DNA from 2 places in the Desulfosporosinus burensis genome. Region 2 is predicted to be linked to the other one. Evidence: riboswitches for the same ligand, from Rfam matches in the RefSeq annotation. Region 2 holds a riboswitch; the other holds the start of a gene.
The links. A riboswitch is a leader RNA that binds a small molecule or an ion and turns the genes downstream of it on or off. The one in region 2 is predicted to bind cobalamin.
Positions count from the first base shown of each region.

Region 1 (7,659 bases), on a different contig from region 2:
CTAGTATTTGTTGCTATATTGGCCTTTTTCCCACTTTATATAGCGCGTGATGCCGAATTCGCTGGTGCTGATGCTCAGGCATCCGATGCGATAAGTGAGTTCAACGCCGATTACACACCTTGGTTTGAGTCCTTTTGGGAACCTCCGAGCGGAGAAGTTGAATCGTTTTTGTTTGCCTTGCAGGCTGCGCTTGGAAGCGGATTCGTCTTTTATTACTTAGGTTATTCGAAGGGTAGACACAAAGCTGATCATCAATCTCTCCAGTCAAGAGATTGATCAGATGAACGCCAACGTAGTGATACCAATATCAATTTCAAACCCATAGGGCGGGTGGCCATTTCCGGCTTCCCCGCCCGAGTTTTATCCCATACACATTAGGATTTATAGAATTACACTTGTTTTTATAACGGCTTTGGAGGCTAACAAAAATGATCATGTTATTGGGAGAAACGGCGGCAGCGCGTGAAATCAGTGAGTGTCTTCAACATAGGGGGATTGAGTTTAAACGAATACTTACTTGGAAGGGCAAGGTATTTTTGCAGACTCCTTCCTTAATTCTTGATGCCAGCCATCCTTCCAGCAGTGTAAAGTTGGCCTCTTTACGCCAATGGTCTGAGCAACAGGGCATTCCTTATCTTAGGTTAGAAAGACCAGAGACTGTCATTCCAGACAGCTTATTAATATATCCAGTTTGTACGTGGGAGGAAGCTCTGCTTCAGTTAGAATTGCGAGCCGGTGCAATTCATGAAGCAAAAAAACGAATAGTAACGATTTTCGTGACGACGGGCAGCCACCAACTGGAAAGCATTGTGCAAAGCACCTTTGCTCGCTCTGCTCGTTTAGTTGTTAGGGTACTTCCAGAAGGGCGCTTAGTCCAAAAATGCCAAATGATGGGCATTTCGCCTAGGGATATCGTAGCTATGCAAGGGCAATTTTCTAAAGAGATCAACAAGGCGCTATTTAAATTCTATGGAGCAGATATTTTATTAACCAGAGATAGTGGGTCTGCCGGTGGGACAGATACGAAGATCTCAGCAGCCTTAGAATTGGGGATAGAGACAGTCCTCGTGAAAAGAACCAAGACGAATAATGGTTTAATTGTAAATAATGTCCAGGAATTACTGGATTGGGTGGATACGAATAGTACAAAATGTAGATGACATTAATCCGTCTGTATCAAGGCTTTCAGTCGCACACTATCACTTATAAATATTTGCAATGACATGGGCCACTGGGATAAGGAACAATTGTCCCATTAGGGTTCCTATTAGCTTGGCGCTCATCAACATAACGACAAGCGCTTTGACATCTTCATAGGGACGATTCCCCTTTAAAGCCTGATCAGTAATGATAGAAGATTTAGGGTCAACAAAGAGCATAAATATAATATTTGCTGCACTGTTAATTACTCCTGCCGAAGCTGAAGCCGCTAAGCGATGCTGAGCATCAACAAGTAAAGCAGCATAATAAGCTGACATCACCCCTATGGTGTAGATTCCGGTGACAAGAGAATTGAGAGCTATTAATTGAATAGGTATTCTCTTAAACGGCAGATTATTTACCATCTTTTTTGAAGGTAAAGTAACATTCTCAATAAATCTACGGATACTGCGAAATTTCAAAGCGTCCATTACAACAAATGGTACAGACCCAGACCGTTCAAGATTTTTTACAGCTCCGGAAAAAAAATTTAAAAAAGTGGGAGTTAATACTATGCCAAAAAAAGTTCCTACCGTCGCTACCCAAATGATCTTGCGTATGGCAGGAAGAGGGTCGATAGTTTGATTAATGGAACTATCCATCAAACCTCCAAACAAAGGAGCTTGCAATGTATGTGCTGTAAGAGAGATTAGATAGAATAAGTTAAAGAGGGTATTTGATAAGGCGAATTGCCGACTTTTAACAGAATTAAGCCGCACAGAGTAGGCAAACGTATCGATTATATGAATTATAAATGTTGAAACAAATAATTGGTAAATATTGAACTGCACCAACCCACCCCCATCCTTGATATGACTATGTCAGATAGGGGATAGAAATACCCAGTGAATACATCAGTTAGTTTGACAATCAGTGCTAATAATTGTAAATTTATGTACTGACAGGGTTTACAAGAATTTAGAATTAAGGTTATAATGAGGACAATTAAATATTAGGTAATGAGTGATTTTTTCTAAGGAAAAGAATTTAAAAGGGAAGTCAGTTAAAATCTGACGCGGTCTCGCCACTGTAATAGGGAGTTGCCTCACAAAGTGTCACTGGATTTTATCTGGGAAGACGTGGGGTAATGATGAACTAAAGCCAGGAAACCTGCTCATTGCGGATCAACACAGGAACCTACGGAAGATAGGGGAGGTGTCGTTTATGTCGGGAAGTCAGCGTATATTATCCGGCTAGCGGAGTCACTATATCCCTTTACAGGTATTCTGTAGAGGCTTTTTTTGTTTCCTTGAAGGAGGCCTGACTGGTGAGATATCGAGAGAAGAATCAGGAGATGGAAGAGCACAGGCAAGCGTTGCTTGATGCGCGAGGAGAAATCTTGGGGAAGTATAATTTGGAAAAAGAGAAGAGGATTCAGTGGCTTGTGAAGTTTATAGATATTGAAGACGAACTCGAAGAATTATCCCGACGGAAAACCAATGGACTAGCTCATAGGAGATTAAGTAAATTAATTTATGAAAAATTCAGGTATCGGAGCATGAGTGCTTCGGATAAAAAGGAAGCAGGTGCAATTCCTGCACGATCCCGCCGCTGTGATGGGGAAATGTTTCGTGAAGGCCACTGGCATAGTCTGGGAAGGCGCGAAACATTGATGATCCAGAGTCAGAAGACCTGCCTGTATTTTAGACACCAACTACTCTACGAGCGATAGGGGGAGGTGTTAAAAATGCTGGCATCAATAGATGATTATCAGTATTTTTAGCCTCTTGACCGATCGGTTGAGAGGCTTCTTAATTTCTAAAGCAACGAGGAGATATTTTAGCTATAGGCATGTAGAGGGGGATAAATAGAGATGAAAAGAGATTTTCGAAAATTATATTCATGGCTGTTGATAGTTGTAATGATGCTTTCCATGTTGGTTATGCAAATTCCTTTGGCTAAACCGGCTTATGCGGCATTAGATCAGAACAGCACTATAACGCCTGTGACAGCTGTTTTTGACAAGAATTCTGCTCATCAAACCGATGTGCAAATAACGACGACTCTTAACGGAAATAATTTAAACAGTATAACCAATGGTGGAACTCCGCTGACGGTAGGGAACGACTATACAGTAACGACCGGCAGCAGTATTACCATTGGTAAAGGATACTTGGCCCAACAGGCGATAGGAACAACAACACTGAATTTTATCTTCAGTGCCGGCAATCCTCAGGCTTTGCAGATAACTGTTTCTGACTCTACACCGGCTTATTCAACCAGTTTAACAAAAATACTTACCTATTATCAAAGCAATTCAAGTAAAGCCACTTCCTGGTGGGATACGGTAGGACTCTGGGGTGCCGAGGAAAGTATAGGAACTATTTGGGACAGCAGCAAAGAAACTAGTCTTGCCGGAAATATTCTGGGAACACTGGCCAAGGGAGAGGATCCGAGCAATACTCTAAACGGTAACCTCTTGTCAAAACTGAAGGCGACACAGAACAGCAGCACAGGTGCATTCCCAGGTTCCTTCGGTCTAACTTCAAGCGACCAAATCTGGGCTATGGTTGCTCTGGATGCTGCGAAAACACAGTATGATCAAGACAAAGCGGTATCAAATTTATTGACATATCAAAATTCGGACGGAGCTTTTTTTTACTCAACAGACTACAACACTAGTGATCCTGATCAAACAGGGATGGCCTTGCTGGCTCTGGCTAACCATCAAACGGTAGCTGGTGTTCAAACTGCAATCAATAACGCCAAAGCTTATTTGAAGAGTATACAGCAGGATACAGGTGGATTTGCTTCCTGGGGAACAGATAATCCCAACAGTGTAGCTACGGTAATTTCAGGGTTGGTGGCTGTCGGTGAAGATCCTTTATCGGATGGCTGGAAAAAGAACGGGAAAACCATGCTGGATGACCTGCTCAGTTTTCAGTTAGGCGACGGGTCGTTTTACTCTCCTTATAATCCAGGAAAAACCGATGCTATGGCAACTTATCAGTCCCTGATTGCATTGGGGGATCTATTTGCCCAAAAATCAGTCTGGCAGAGGCTGCAAGAAAGCAGTCCCCAGGGAAACAATAACAGTACCATAACGCCTGTGACGGCTGTTTTTGACAAAAATACTGCTAAGCAAGTCGATGTGCCAATAACAATGACGCTTAACGGACATACTTTAACCAGTATAACCAATGGTGGGACTGCGCTGACGGCAGGGAGCGATTATACGGTAGCGACCGACAGTAGTACTGTAACCATTGCTAAAGGCTACTTAGCCCAACAGGCAACAGGAACAACCACTCTGAATTTTCTCTTCAGTGTTGGTAATCCTCAGACTTTACAGATCACGGTTTCCGATTCTACGCAGTCAGGCAGCGGAACTTCTTCGCAGCCGACTGTCCAAAGTAGTATTACTTTGACCGTTGCCGGAAAGAACGGACAAAGTATTCTCTCGTCGACAACAGTGCCATTGGAAAATGGTGATACGGCTTATTCCGTTCTGATAAGGAAGCTCGGCCAGGCGGCTGTTACTGGGTCAGGTGCTTATGTCAGCGGGATTAATGGGATTAACGCAGGTACTGATGGTCCTTCCAGCGGTTGGATGTATTCAGTAAATGGTGCTTATCCGAGTGTAAGTGCAGCGGCAATTACTTTAACAAACGGTGACGTAGTGGTTTGGCGGTATACAACCAATATGGGCAAAGACATAGGTGCTACGGATAACAGCGGTGCAGGAACGGCTACCAGCGTTAGCCCAATTCCATCACAACCAGCGGTCACTAATCCGGTTGGCTCAACTGGATCAAACGGCCAAACTAATCAGGACGCATTGGCAGTCTTAACTAATGTCACGGCCCAGCAACAGGCCGGGGCTAGACTCCCAGACAACACTCCCACTGTAAGTCCGACAGCTACCGAGCAGGTGGTTCTGAAGGCAACAGACGGAATTCAGCTGACTGTGCCGCCAGGAGCGTTAAATAATCAGAGCACTCCGGTTAAATTTACCGTCGAGATAGGTAAGGTGACGACTCCACCTAAGGCCGACACAGGTGCCACAGTACTCAATCCTCTTAAATACCAGCGTCAGTTTGGCCTTGAAAGTTCCAAAGGTGCGGTCCAGGAAGAGCCTGTTCAGTTTAATGCGCCCGTTGAAATTAGTTTCCCGATCGCTGCAGGAGATCTTCCCACCGGGGTCACTACCCAACAACTGGCCATCTATTGGTGGAATACGGCCAAAAACGATTGGGTTAAATTGGGCGGCGTTTTTGACCCGATCACCAAGACCCTATCCGTGCCTACTTATCACTTTTCCACGTATGCTGTCATGGCAGATGTTTCGAGCGTACCTCAGCGCCTAGCCGGCCTCGACCGCTTCCAAACAGCCAATGTGGTAGCGACACAGGGCTGGAAAGCTGGAGCAGACAATGTGGTTTTGGTTAATGCCTATGCGTTTTCCGATGCCCTGGCTGCCGTTCCCTTAGCTTTTAAGCTTAATGCTCCCATCCTGTTAACGGAGGCAGACACTCTTACTCCGTCAACACTGGAAGAAATACAAAAAATGGCACCGAAAAAAATTACCTTAATCGGAGGGACAACTGTCATTTCCCAGGCTATCCAAGCTGAAATGGAAAAAGTCTACGGAGCGGACAATGTGTTGCGCTACGGTGGGCTGGACCGTTATAGCACGGCAGCTCTGCTTGCCACTGCCTTGGGTACAACAGGGAAGGCCATCATTGCTAATGGTGGTGAAAATAGTTATGCGGATGCTCTCGCTGTATCCAGTTATGCTGCCAACAAGGGAATCCCGATTCTCTTCACGGAACGAACGGTTCTCCCAGATCCCACAGTTCAAGCACTGACTGCGCAAAAAGTTAGTTCCACCATTGTGGTGGGAGGAAGTTACGTCATCCCGGAAACTATCACTCAGCGTTTACCGGGAGTGGTACGCTACGCTGGAAGTGATCGTTATGCGACTGCAACGGCCATAGCCCAGGGGTTAAGTCTTAATACGGACCGGGTTTATGTAGTGACAGGTCTAAATTTTGCCGATGCCTTAACCGCGGGGAATTTGGCTGCGCATTCTTTCTCACCGGTTATTATGGTTGATAATACCATACCAGAAGCCGCTTCAAGTTTCCTAACCGCCCACAAAGGAACAACCTCCGATCTGATCATTGTGGGAGGAACAGGGATTATCAGCGCAGATCAAGAAAACAAATTGCGTACGCTAGTTCCTAATTTAGTTCAGCCTCAGGAAGGAGCTACAACCCGCCAGCAGGTGAATGAAACTATCAGTGGTTTGGCAGTCTGGGAAAAGGCTTATATCCAAGCGGCCTTTACACAAGCTGTTTCAGGTGAAATTATTGATCCCACGGTCTATAATTGGCCCACTGTCGGACTGGGTCGGCTGGACCTCTACGACGGCTTGTCCTCTTATCTGGCGGAAAACGAGAAGTACATTGGCCAAGATTGGAACTCCGTCAAACGGAAAGTGACCAACCTGGCCAGAATATGCCTGGCAGTAGAAGCAGCCAAAGGAGATCCCCGCAATTTCGGTGGCAAGGACTTGATTGCTGAGATCGCCAATTATCCTGATATTGAAGCTCAGGGTATCAATGGGCCGATTTTTGCCCTGCTTGCTCTGAACAGCGGTGCTTATAATTTACCTTCGACTGCTCAATGGACGCCAGAAAAATTATTAAAAATCATTCTGAACAAGCAATTGCCTGATGGAGGATTTTCTCTGGACGGAACGGGTGATAGTGATCCGGATATTACGGCGATGGCTCTTCAGGCTTTAGCCCCTTACTATTCAGACAGCCATCCGGAAGTGCAGGCTGTGGTGAATAAGGCGTTAGCTTGTTTAAGCGCACTGCAGGATTCGGAGGGAGGATTTAAATCTGGGGGCACCGCCAGTAGTGAAAGCGTTAGTCAAACAATGATTGCTTTGTCGTCGCTAGGGATCAATATGGATACCAACTCAATGTTCATTAAAAATAGAAACACACTATTGAGTGCCTTGCTTCAATTTAGATCCGCGGACGGTGGTTTTAAACATCTATTAACGGGGAATTCGGATAACACTGCTTCCGAGCAAGCCCTGCTGGCCTTAGCCTCTTATGTTAGATTAAAGGATGGAAAGACGTCCTTATATGATTTTCGTCCCTAGAAAACTCTGGCGGTTTCGGCTTCTTTTGATAATACCGGAGAATAGAATCATGCTCATTTGAACGCTAGGAGCTTAGAAGAATGCATCAGTGACTCTGAATGTTATATCATTTGCTGGAAGCTAAACCTGCTGTGGTAGGGGTAACGATTTAGGACAGGAGTAATAGAGTGCGTAATATATGAGGGTCCGTTAACGATTAGATAAGCTATGATCATGATCCATATGGACCCTCATATATAAGAAGATGTGTGAGGGAAGGATTATAATTTGAAAAAGCTAGCATCGTTTCTTGCCATGTTTCTGTTAGTAGTGGCTCTTCTTTTAACGGGGTGTGGCGTAGA
Region 1 covers NZ_BAAHYN010000015.1:84,561-92,219, reverse strand. Annotated here, with positions in the region: gene ACYQ3Q_RS23155 (energy-coupling factor ABC transporter substrate-binding protein) at 1-276, shown strand, start outside; gene ACYQ3Q_RS23150 (precorrin-6A/cobalt-precorrin-6A reductase) at 429-1,160, shown strand; gene ACYQ3Q_RS23145 (lipid II flippase Amj family protein) at 1,200-1,991, opposite strand; cobalamin riboswitch at 2,145-2,332, shown strand; cobalamin riboswitch at 2,670-2,854, shown strand; gene ACYQ3Q_RS23140 (X2-like carbohydrate binding domain-containing protein) at 3,014-7,318, shown strand; gene ACYQ3Q_RS23135 (DUF4430 domain-containing protein) at 7,586-7,659, shown strand, end outside.
Region 1: it holds a riboswitch for cobalamin, as region 2 does, so the genes downstream of both, ACYQ3Q_RS23140 (X2-like carbohydrate binding domain-containing protein) here and cbiE (precorrin-6y C5,15-methyltransferase (decarboxylating) subunit CbiE) in region 2, are expected to answer to the same signal.

Region 2 (7,659 bases):
CCAACGATTTGAGTTTTTCTTTGGAGATCCCTGCTCGAACCATCTCAACGTCCGTGATCACGTTGGCGCCCTCTTTTAGAGCCTTTAGCCCGCAGGCAATCGCTTCTGGATGAATCGCAATTGCCGATTCTAAGGTCGGATCTCCAGTTGTATGAATTATCCGTTCTACCACTGGAAAGTCAGCTTCTAGCCAGGGACGGGTTAGTCCAGCGCGAATAATCCGCATACTTTCTACTTCGATTTGACTCGGGTCTAGAATGAAGGCTGTTGTCATTCAGCTAAAGCCTCCTTGATGCGCAGACTGGCCAAATTCGCAATCCCGTCATCAGCTCCCAGTTCTTTGGTAAAGATGATCTCCACGTTCGGATTCTGTTCCCGAATTTCTCGTAATTCTTCGTGGATATCCACCGTCACATGGATTCCACGGAAGAGAAAGAGTGGCATTACAACAATGCTTGATGCGCCACCTTTAATTTTAGCTTCTACTGCTTCGGGAAGGCTCGGGTGATCATGAGCCATATACGCAGGGGTTACAGGTTGTTCCATTAAGCGACTCACTTTTTCGGCGACCACTAAAAGTCCTTGATTAGCCTCAGCACGGCGGCTACCGTGTCCTAAGAGAATTAGTTCTGATTTCATGGTATCATTTCCTCCAATTGTTTTATAAATTGGGTAACTGTACAACTCTTTGAATCCATTTCGACAACGGGTCGTTTTAGAATAACCAAGGGAAGGTTTAAGCTGAGACAGGCCTGTACTTTTTCGAGGGTTCCGCCAACTTTTCCACTTTCTTTGGCTACCACCACCTCGATCTTTAATTGCTTAAACATGGCTTCATCCCAGGCTTGGGAAAATGGACCCTGGGCGGCAATAATTTGATTGGGTTTAAACCCTAATGATTCACAACGCGCCAACACCTCAGAAGTAGGGAGAACGCGAACATAGAGCATTTTGTCATTCATTGAAGGATGAGCTACCCACTCAGGCAACCCATTACTTCCGGTGGTGAGCAGAATACGTTGTCCTAACTTCACTGCTATTTGTACAGCGGCCGGTATGTCCTCTGCCCAATGAATAAGGGGATGATCAGCTAGCTCCAGTTCTGAGCGCTCCCAGCGGAGGTAAGGTATGGCTAGCTCTGCGCAGACGGTTTTGGCCATTTCTTTCACTCGTACCGCGTAGGGATGAGTAGCATCCACCAGAGCTGCAAAGGAATTAGCTTGGAGAAGATCAGTGAGGATTTCTGCATCCATCGCTCCCGAGCGAGCTGGCAGCCCCTGTTCTTGTGCCAAATCTGCGCCATAGGCTGTCAGAGTGGATACTAAAACATCATGTCCCCTCTGCATCAGGGCATCCGCAAGCTCTCGCCCATCCTCTGTACCTGCTAGGACTAAAAGCCTCACAGTTTATACCCTCGAGGAGTCACCATATAGGGGCCAACGATTCGGGTTTGAGAGTTTCCAATAATCACGGTCGTGAGCATGTCGATGGGGTGCTTTGTGAATTCCCCCAGGGTGGTAATCAGCACGCTCGATTCATCCCCTCGTAAAGCCTCACGAACCAATCCTACAGGTGTGTCAGGATGACGATAGCGGAGGATAATCTCCCGCACCTTCTCTATGTGTTGTGGACGACCGTTACTTTTCGGGTTATAAAGTGCAAAGATAAAATCACCTTCGGCAGCTAAGCGCACTCGTTTCTCGATGACTTCCCATGGCGTCAAAAGATCACTTAAGCTAACCACTGCGAAATCATGCATTAAAGGAGCACCTAACATGGAAGCTGCTGCAGAGGCTGCCGTCACTCCAGGAATGATTTCCAAGGGTAGATCGAGGAGGTTTTCTTGTTCCAGACACTCGATAATAATCCCAGCCATGCCGTAAACTCCGGCATCCCCACTGCTTACGACGGCTACTCGGTGTCCTTCAGCCGCCAAACGAATGGCTTCTCGACAGCGATCAATTTCTTGACGCATCCCAGTTGCAACAACTTGTTGATGGGTTATAAACGGCCGAATAAGGTCGATATAGGTTTTATAGCCCACGATAAATTCAACCTCATTTAATACCGACTGAACCCGTGTTGTCATATGGTCTTGGTCCCCCGGCCCGAGGCCTACGACAAAAAGTTTTCTATGCTGATCGCCACTGTGACCCCCTGCCCCTTGGTCTTCGGCAGAACTAGCCGTCCCCTTTTGGCTCCCAGTAAACTCGCTGCTTCGCATACACCGTCCACTCCTATCTTTTCACTTACAAAGTTTGATCGACTTAACTGTTCTTGAAGATTAACCACTTGTAGTTCATCCGTTCGGTAGGTTTGAAACGGAACTCTTAGGTATTTAGCCGCTTCAATCAGACCCACTTCGTCAGATTTCAGGTCAACGCTATAAATTCCTTTAATAGCTTTAAGGGAGGCTCCGAGCTGTTCTACTGCCGTCCTGATTCTCTCTAAAATGACTTCGCTAGAAACCGCGCGACGACACCCTACCCCAACACTTAAGATCGGTGGGACTAAATACAGGCAATCCGCCTTAAGGCTTGAGTTTGGAAAAGCATCGATAATAACATTTGCTTGATCTTTTTCGTTTTCGGACAAGAAACGATAATTTGGATCACTTACCCAAGTATGATGCTCAGGTTTAAAAGGATAACTTGTCCAGACATTGAGACGATTTTGCTCTAAGAGCAAGCGATTGACCGCTGGCAAATGATCGACAGGTTCTACTTTCCAGCCATACCTGCGGGCGTATTCGTCAGGCGCCACCATTCCCCTTACATCCGTGGCTGTCGTAATAACGGGCAAAGCACCAAGCTGTTCAGAGATCTGATGGGCCCAAGCGTTTGCGCCACCTAAATGACCAGAAAGCAGAGGAATCACGAATTTCCCTGCTTCGTCTAAGACAAGCACAGCAGGATCTCGATCTTTTCCTTCTAATAAAGAGGCAATTTGACGTACAACAATTCCTGTAGCCATGACAAAGATCAACACCGAATACTTTTGCCACAGACTCGGTACGATATCGCTCAAACGAGTAAAGATCTGCAGTTGCAGCTCAGTCTGTTTTTGTGCTTCACCCTGATTCTTAGTTTGACCGAGCACTTTCTCATGAATATAGACTTTTTGAATAACGGTATTCGGAAGACCCTCTCCAATACGTTGGATCGTGTCCAAGCCTCGGTCGGTTAAGGACACAAGCGCAACTTTCGTTTTTGCGTCTACGTCTTCGCCTTCGCCTATGTTTATGTTCACTTTTCTGTCCCTTGCCTATATTCATGCGTAAAGGTCGGGTCATAAAGTTTGGAACGGGCGTACCCCTTGGCTGGATCTAAGAAGTCTCCGACAAGGATTTGAGCCTGTTTACGAATTCCTGCATTTTTAACTTTTTCCACGATGGTTTCTAAGGTTCCCAGCAGAACCTCTTCATCCGGCCAACTTGCTTTTGCGACCACAGCAATGGGTGTGGAGGCCGGATAACCACCATCCAATAAGGCTTGGACGACGGATCCCATATCCTGAACACTTAGGAAAATCGCCATACTAGCTTGATGTTGCGCTAATTTGGCAAGTGCTTCACGTTCTGGAACGGGAGTGCGTCCAGCTAAGCGGGTGAGTATCAAGGTCTGGCTAATTTCCGGCAGTGTAAATTCGCGTTTAACCGCTGCGGCAGCTGCAAACACCGAACTGACCCCTGGAATAACAGAATAAGGTATTTCTTGTTTATCTAAATGTTCAAATTGTTCCTTTATGGCTCCATACATACTGGGATCTCCCGTATGGAGTCGGACGATGGTTTCTCCGCTTTGGGCTCCCTCGAACATAAGAGCGACCACTTCTTCCAGTGTGAGATGGGCGCTATCATGAAACGGGGTACCAGGACGACAAATGCCAAGTAATTCCGGGTTAACTAAAGACCCAGCATAAATCACGCGATCCGCTCTTTCCAGCGCGCGAGAACCTTTGATCGTGATCAGTTCAGGATCCCCTGGACCAGCACCGACGAAGATTACTTCACCCTTAGTTATTTTCTGGCTCACTGTTTTCCCTCCCCAACAAATCTTTTTTCACGAGTAACAAACTGAGATAATCGATTTTGTCGACTGTGAAATCCTCTGGTTTAGGTTCCCAGCGGATTTTCTCTCCAGATTGTCCGAGGCGAGTTAACAAGACCGCTTTTCTCTCGCGCTCTTCCAGAAGCGTTAAAATCTCAGGAAGCCTGCGGGAGACTTTCATTAAAACTAAATTGGGGAAATTGAGAAATTCTCCAACATCTTCGGTACTTGGCAAGATTAGAAGAGGCTCATCCCCAGTTGCAAGAGGCAAGTTAATCTTGGCTGCCGCCGCGGACATAGCTGTAATGCCTGGCACTGTGATAACACATTCCTGTGGTAATTCCTCCTGAAGGATGTTAAGTAGGTAGCTGTAAGTACTATAAAGGGAAGGATCACCCAGAGTGATAAAGGCAACCGATTTACCCTGTTTCAGTTCAACTAGAAGGGTTTGTGCTCCATCTTGCCAAGCCTTTGTTAAAACCTGCTGATCCGAAGTCATGGGCATTTCGAGTTCGACAAGTCGGACATTAGCTGGACAATGAATTTTGGCAATATCCCAGGCCACACTTTCTCGATCGAGCTTGGATTTGGGGATAGCTACCAAATCCACTGATTGTAGGACATCGACGGCTTGTAAAGTCAAGAGACGAGGATCACCGGGACCGACCCCGACTCCATAGAATTTTCCCCATGTTGTATTCATGATGCTTCCCCTCTTCGTGCTGAAATTATAAAGATTGGATTCAAAGCTTGGGCCATATGCAGAGTTTGTACTGCTTTCCAACGGACTGCTTGAATAGAGACCGTATCGATATCCTGATAGTTAAAGTCTGTAAGCAGTTTCAATCCTTGAGCCACTGTTTCGATGGTCACTGCTGTGATCACGATTCTTCCCCCTTCAACAAGGGGCACCGTACTTAAGATTTCTGATAAACGTCCATTACTGCCACCAATAATACAGACATCGACTGGGGGAAGTTCCCCGAAAACATCTGGCGCAGCTCCGGAAATCAGACGAAGATTTGAAACCCCAAACTTGAGCTGATTGGCAAGAATAAGTGCTTGAGCCTCTGAATTATGCTCAATTGCATATACTACACCCTCAGAAGCGAGACCGGCTGCTTCGATACTAATACTCCCCGTACCCGCTCCAATATCCACGACCTGATCATATTTCGAAATTTGGGCTTTGGCGAGTACTTGAACCCGAATTTCCGCCTTGGTCATGGGAACCTTTCCGCGTAGAAACTCTTCGTCTGGAATTCCAAGCCTGCAACCTACCCCCTGTTTAGGGGAGTGCTGGGCTTTTTGAATAGTATTTGGATAGAGGATAACAATTGCATTCTTTAACAAGATTTTCTCCTGAGCCAAATGCTCTGCGTCCATTGTTGACCAAAATTCCTCTGGATAAGCAAGGGCATTACCGACTGAAATAAGAGGGTTATTGCCACGCTCCAAATAGAGTTGCGCGATTTTCTGAGGCGTATTTTCTCCACCAGTTAGAACCGCTGTGGGACGAGTAATTACCTGAGGAAGTACAGACAATTCTCGACCATGAACACTTGCAAAGATGGCCTCTTGCCAAGGAAGCCCGGCTCTTGCAAAAGCGAATTGAAGAGAACTGATCCCCGGATAGACGTCGATTATTTCCTCCGGAAATTCCTTCTTAAGTCTAGGTAAAAAACTGAAAAACCCAGGGTCGCCTGAGACGAGAACCCCGACAACGTTCTCTTCTAGAAGTGCGCTTCTGATCACTTCTATACTGCTAGCTAGGTCACCGGATAGGGAGTACTGGCGTCCTGTGAAATCAGGAAAGAGTTTTAGAGCCCTAGTCCCTCCGATTAGAATTTCGCAGTTCTTTACAAGTTCAGTAATTGCAGGGGGCAACCATTCCGGCCTTCCAGGGCCGATACCGATTACTTGTAACATGAAAAACCTTCTTCCCTTGTTTAATAGGTATAGAAAACTTGGCTGGCGCTAAGCTTCAGCGCAGGCGGCCGCCTTAGTTGCACTTATGCTTAGAAAGTATATAACGCAAGTTTATACTTTCTGATAGTATAATAAAAAGCGAGCCTGAGCGGCTCGTATGGTTTACCCTAAATAAACACACACATCTCCTATCGCTCGTAGGTTTGTGATGCTACTTAAGGCAGGTTTCCTGGCTTCAAATCATCATTCTCATCTCTGTCCTAGCATTTGAGCGTAGGATTTCCGAAGAGAACTCCTTGTTTACAGTGGCGGGACCGCGTCGGATTTTCACCGACTTCCCCTTTTAGATCCTTTATTACAAAGGAACCTTAAGCATAACGCTATTAAATTTATGAATAGTCCAATTCGACTGATAATGGGATATTCTATAAGTATATACTAAATTCCTCTTTTTCAAAATACCTTCCTAAAAAAAAGAGTTATATCAACCAAGTATTCTTTTTCCTATCATTGAACAAATAAGCGACACAGCTAATTTGCCCGTTTGATTCATATGATAGGCCTAGTACACCACTATAAATCACTCATATACTTTAAGGCTTCTAAATCTAAAATTTTGAATTCAGTCAAGTAAAAATCAATAACTCCCTCATCCCTCATTTTACACATTTCTCTGGACATGGATGGACGAGACACATTCAGGAAATCCGAGAGTTCATTTCGATTTAAGGGCAGAATTATGTTTTTGTCGCCTGTCTTTTTATATTGCTCCAATAAATATGTGCAGATTTTCCCGCGCATACTTTTGATCGTCAGATATTCAACCTTCTTGTTCAACATCATGGCTCTTTCGGAAATTATCCTTAAAAAGTTCTGGATCAGAATTCTGTGCCATGAACACATCTTGTCACACTCGCCAACAATTTTTCCTCTCGGCAGGAAAAGAACCTCACAAGCTTCATGGGCCTGAACAGTTGCTGGCCAGATCATTTGGCTGGAAAAGGCGACTAACTCACCAAAAATATCCCCTTGCTTTAAAAGTGTCATAACAATCCTGTTTCCTGCGGCATTTTCTTTACTGACCGTCGCTGTACCCTTGAGAACTATTCCAACGCTTTCATAGGGATCTCCGCCCGTCACAATATAATCACTTCTTTTATAGCAGCAAACTTTAGGCTTCAAACAATTCAACATAGCTAATATGGCATCTCTTTCAATTCCTTGAAAAAGGCTTACTTGTGAAACTTTATCCAAATATTTTTCAAACATCACACACCCCTACTCATTTTTGTATCCTCAGATACCGACTTAATTCTTTCATTGTAATATAATGAACCTGTAAAAACAATCATTTGAAAGGGGTTATGACAATGTTAAGAAATATTATAAAAATAGATGAAGAAAAGTGTAACGGCTGCGGCCTTTGTGTCACTGCTTGTCATGAAGGTGCCTTAAAGCTGATTGACGGTAAAGCCCGTCTTGTTTCTGAAAGCTATTGTGACGGTCTTGGAGACTGTCTACCTGAGTGCCCGACCGGAGCTATCGTCCTTGAAGAGAGAGAAACTGTCGTCTATGACGAAGCAGCTGTCAAAAAGCATATGGAGAAAAACAAGCCACAGCCTGTAGCCTCCCTTCCCTGTGGTTGCCCCGGTACCCAAGCAAAAGTGCTGGCCAAAAGACA
Region 2 covers NZ_BAAHYN010000008.1:214,720-222,378, reverse strand. Annotated here, with positions in the region: gene ACYQ3Q_RS15905 (precorrin-8X methylmutase) at 1-274, opposite strand, end outside; gene ACYQ3Q_RS15900 (sirohydrochlorin chelatase) at 271-639, opposite strand; gene cobK (precorrin-6A reductase) at 636-1,403, opposite strand; gene cobJ (precorrin-3B C(17)-methyltransferase) at 1,400-2,089, opposite strand; gene ACYQ3Q_RS15885 (cobalt-precorrin 5A hydrolase) at 2,116-3,249, opposite strand; gene cobM (precorrin-4 C(11)-methyltransferase) at 3,246-4,034, opposite strand; gene cobI (precorrin-2 C(20)-methyltransferase) at 4,015-4,752, opposite strand; gene cbiE (precorrin-6y C5,15-methyltransferase (decarboxylating) subunit CbiE) at 4,749-5,978, opposite strand; cobalamin riboswitch at 6,181-6,364, opposite strand; gene ACYQ3Q_RS15865 (Crp/Fnr family transcriptional regulator) at 6,552-7,247, opposite strand; gene ACYQ3Q_RS15860 (4Fe-4S binding protein) at 7,349-7,659, shown strand, end outside.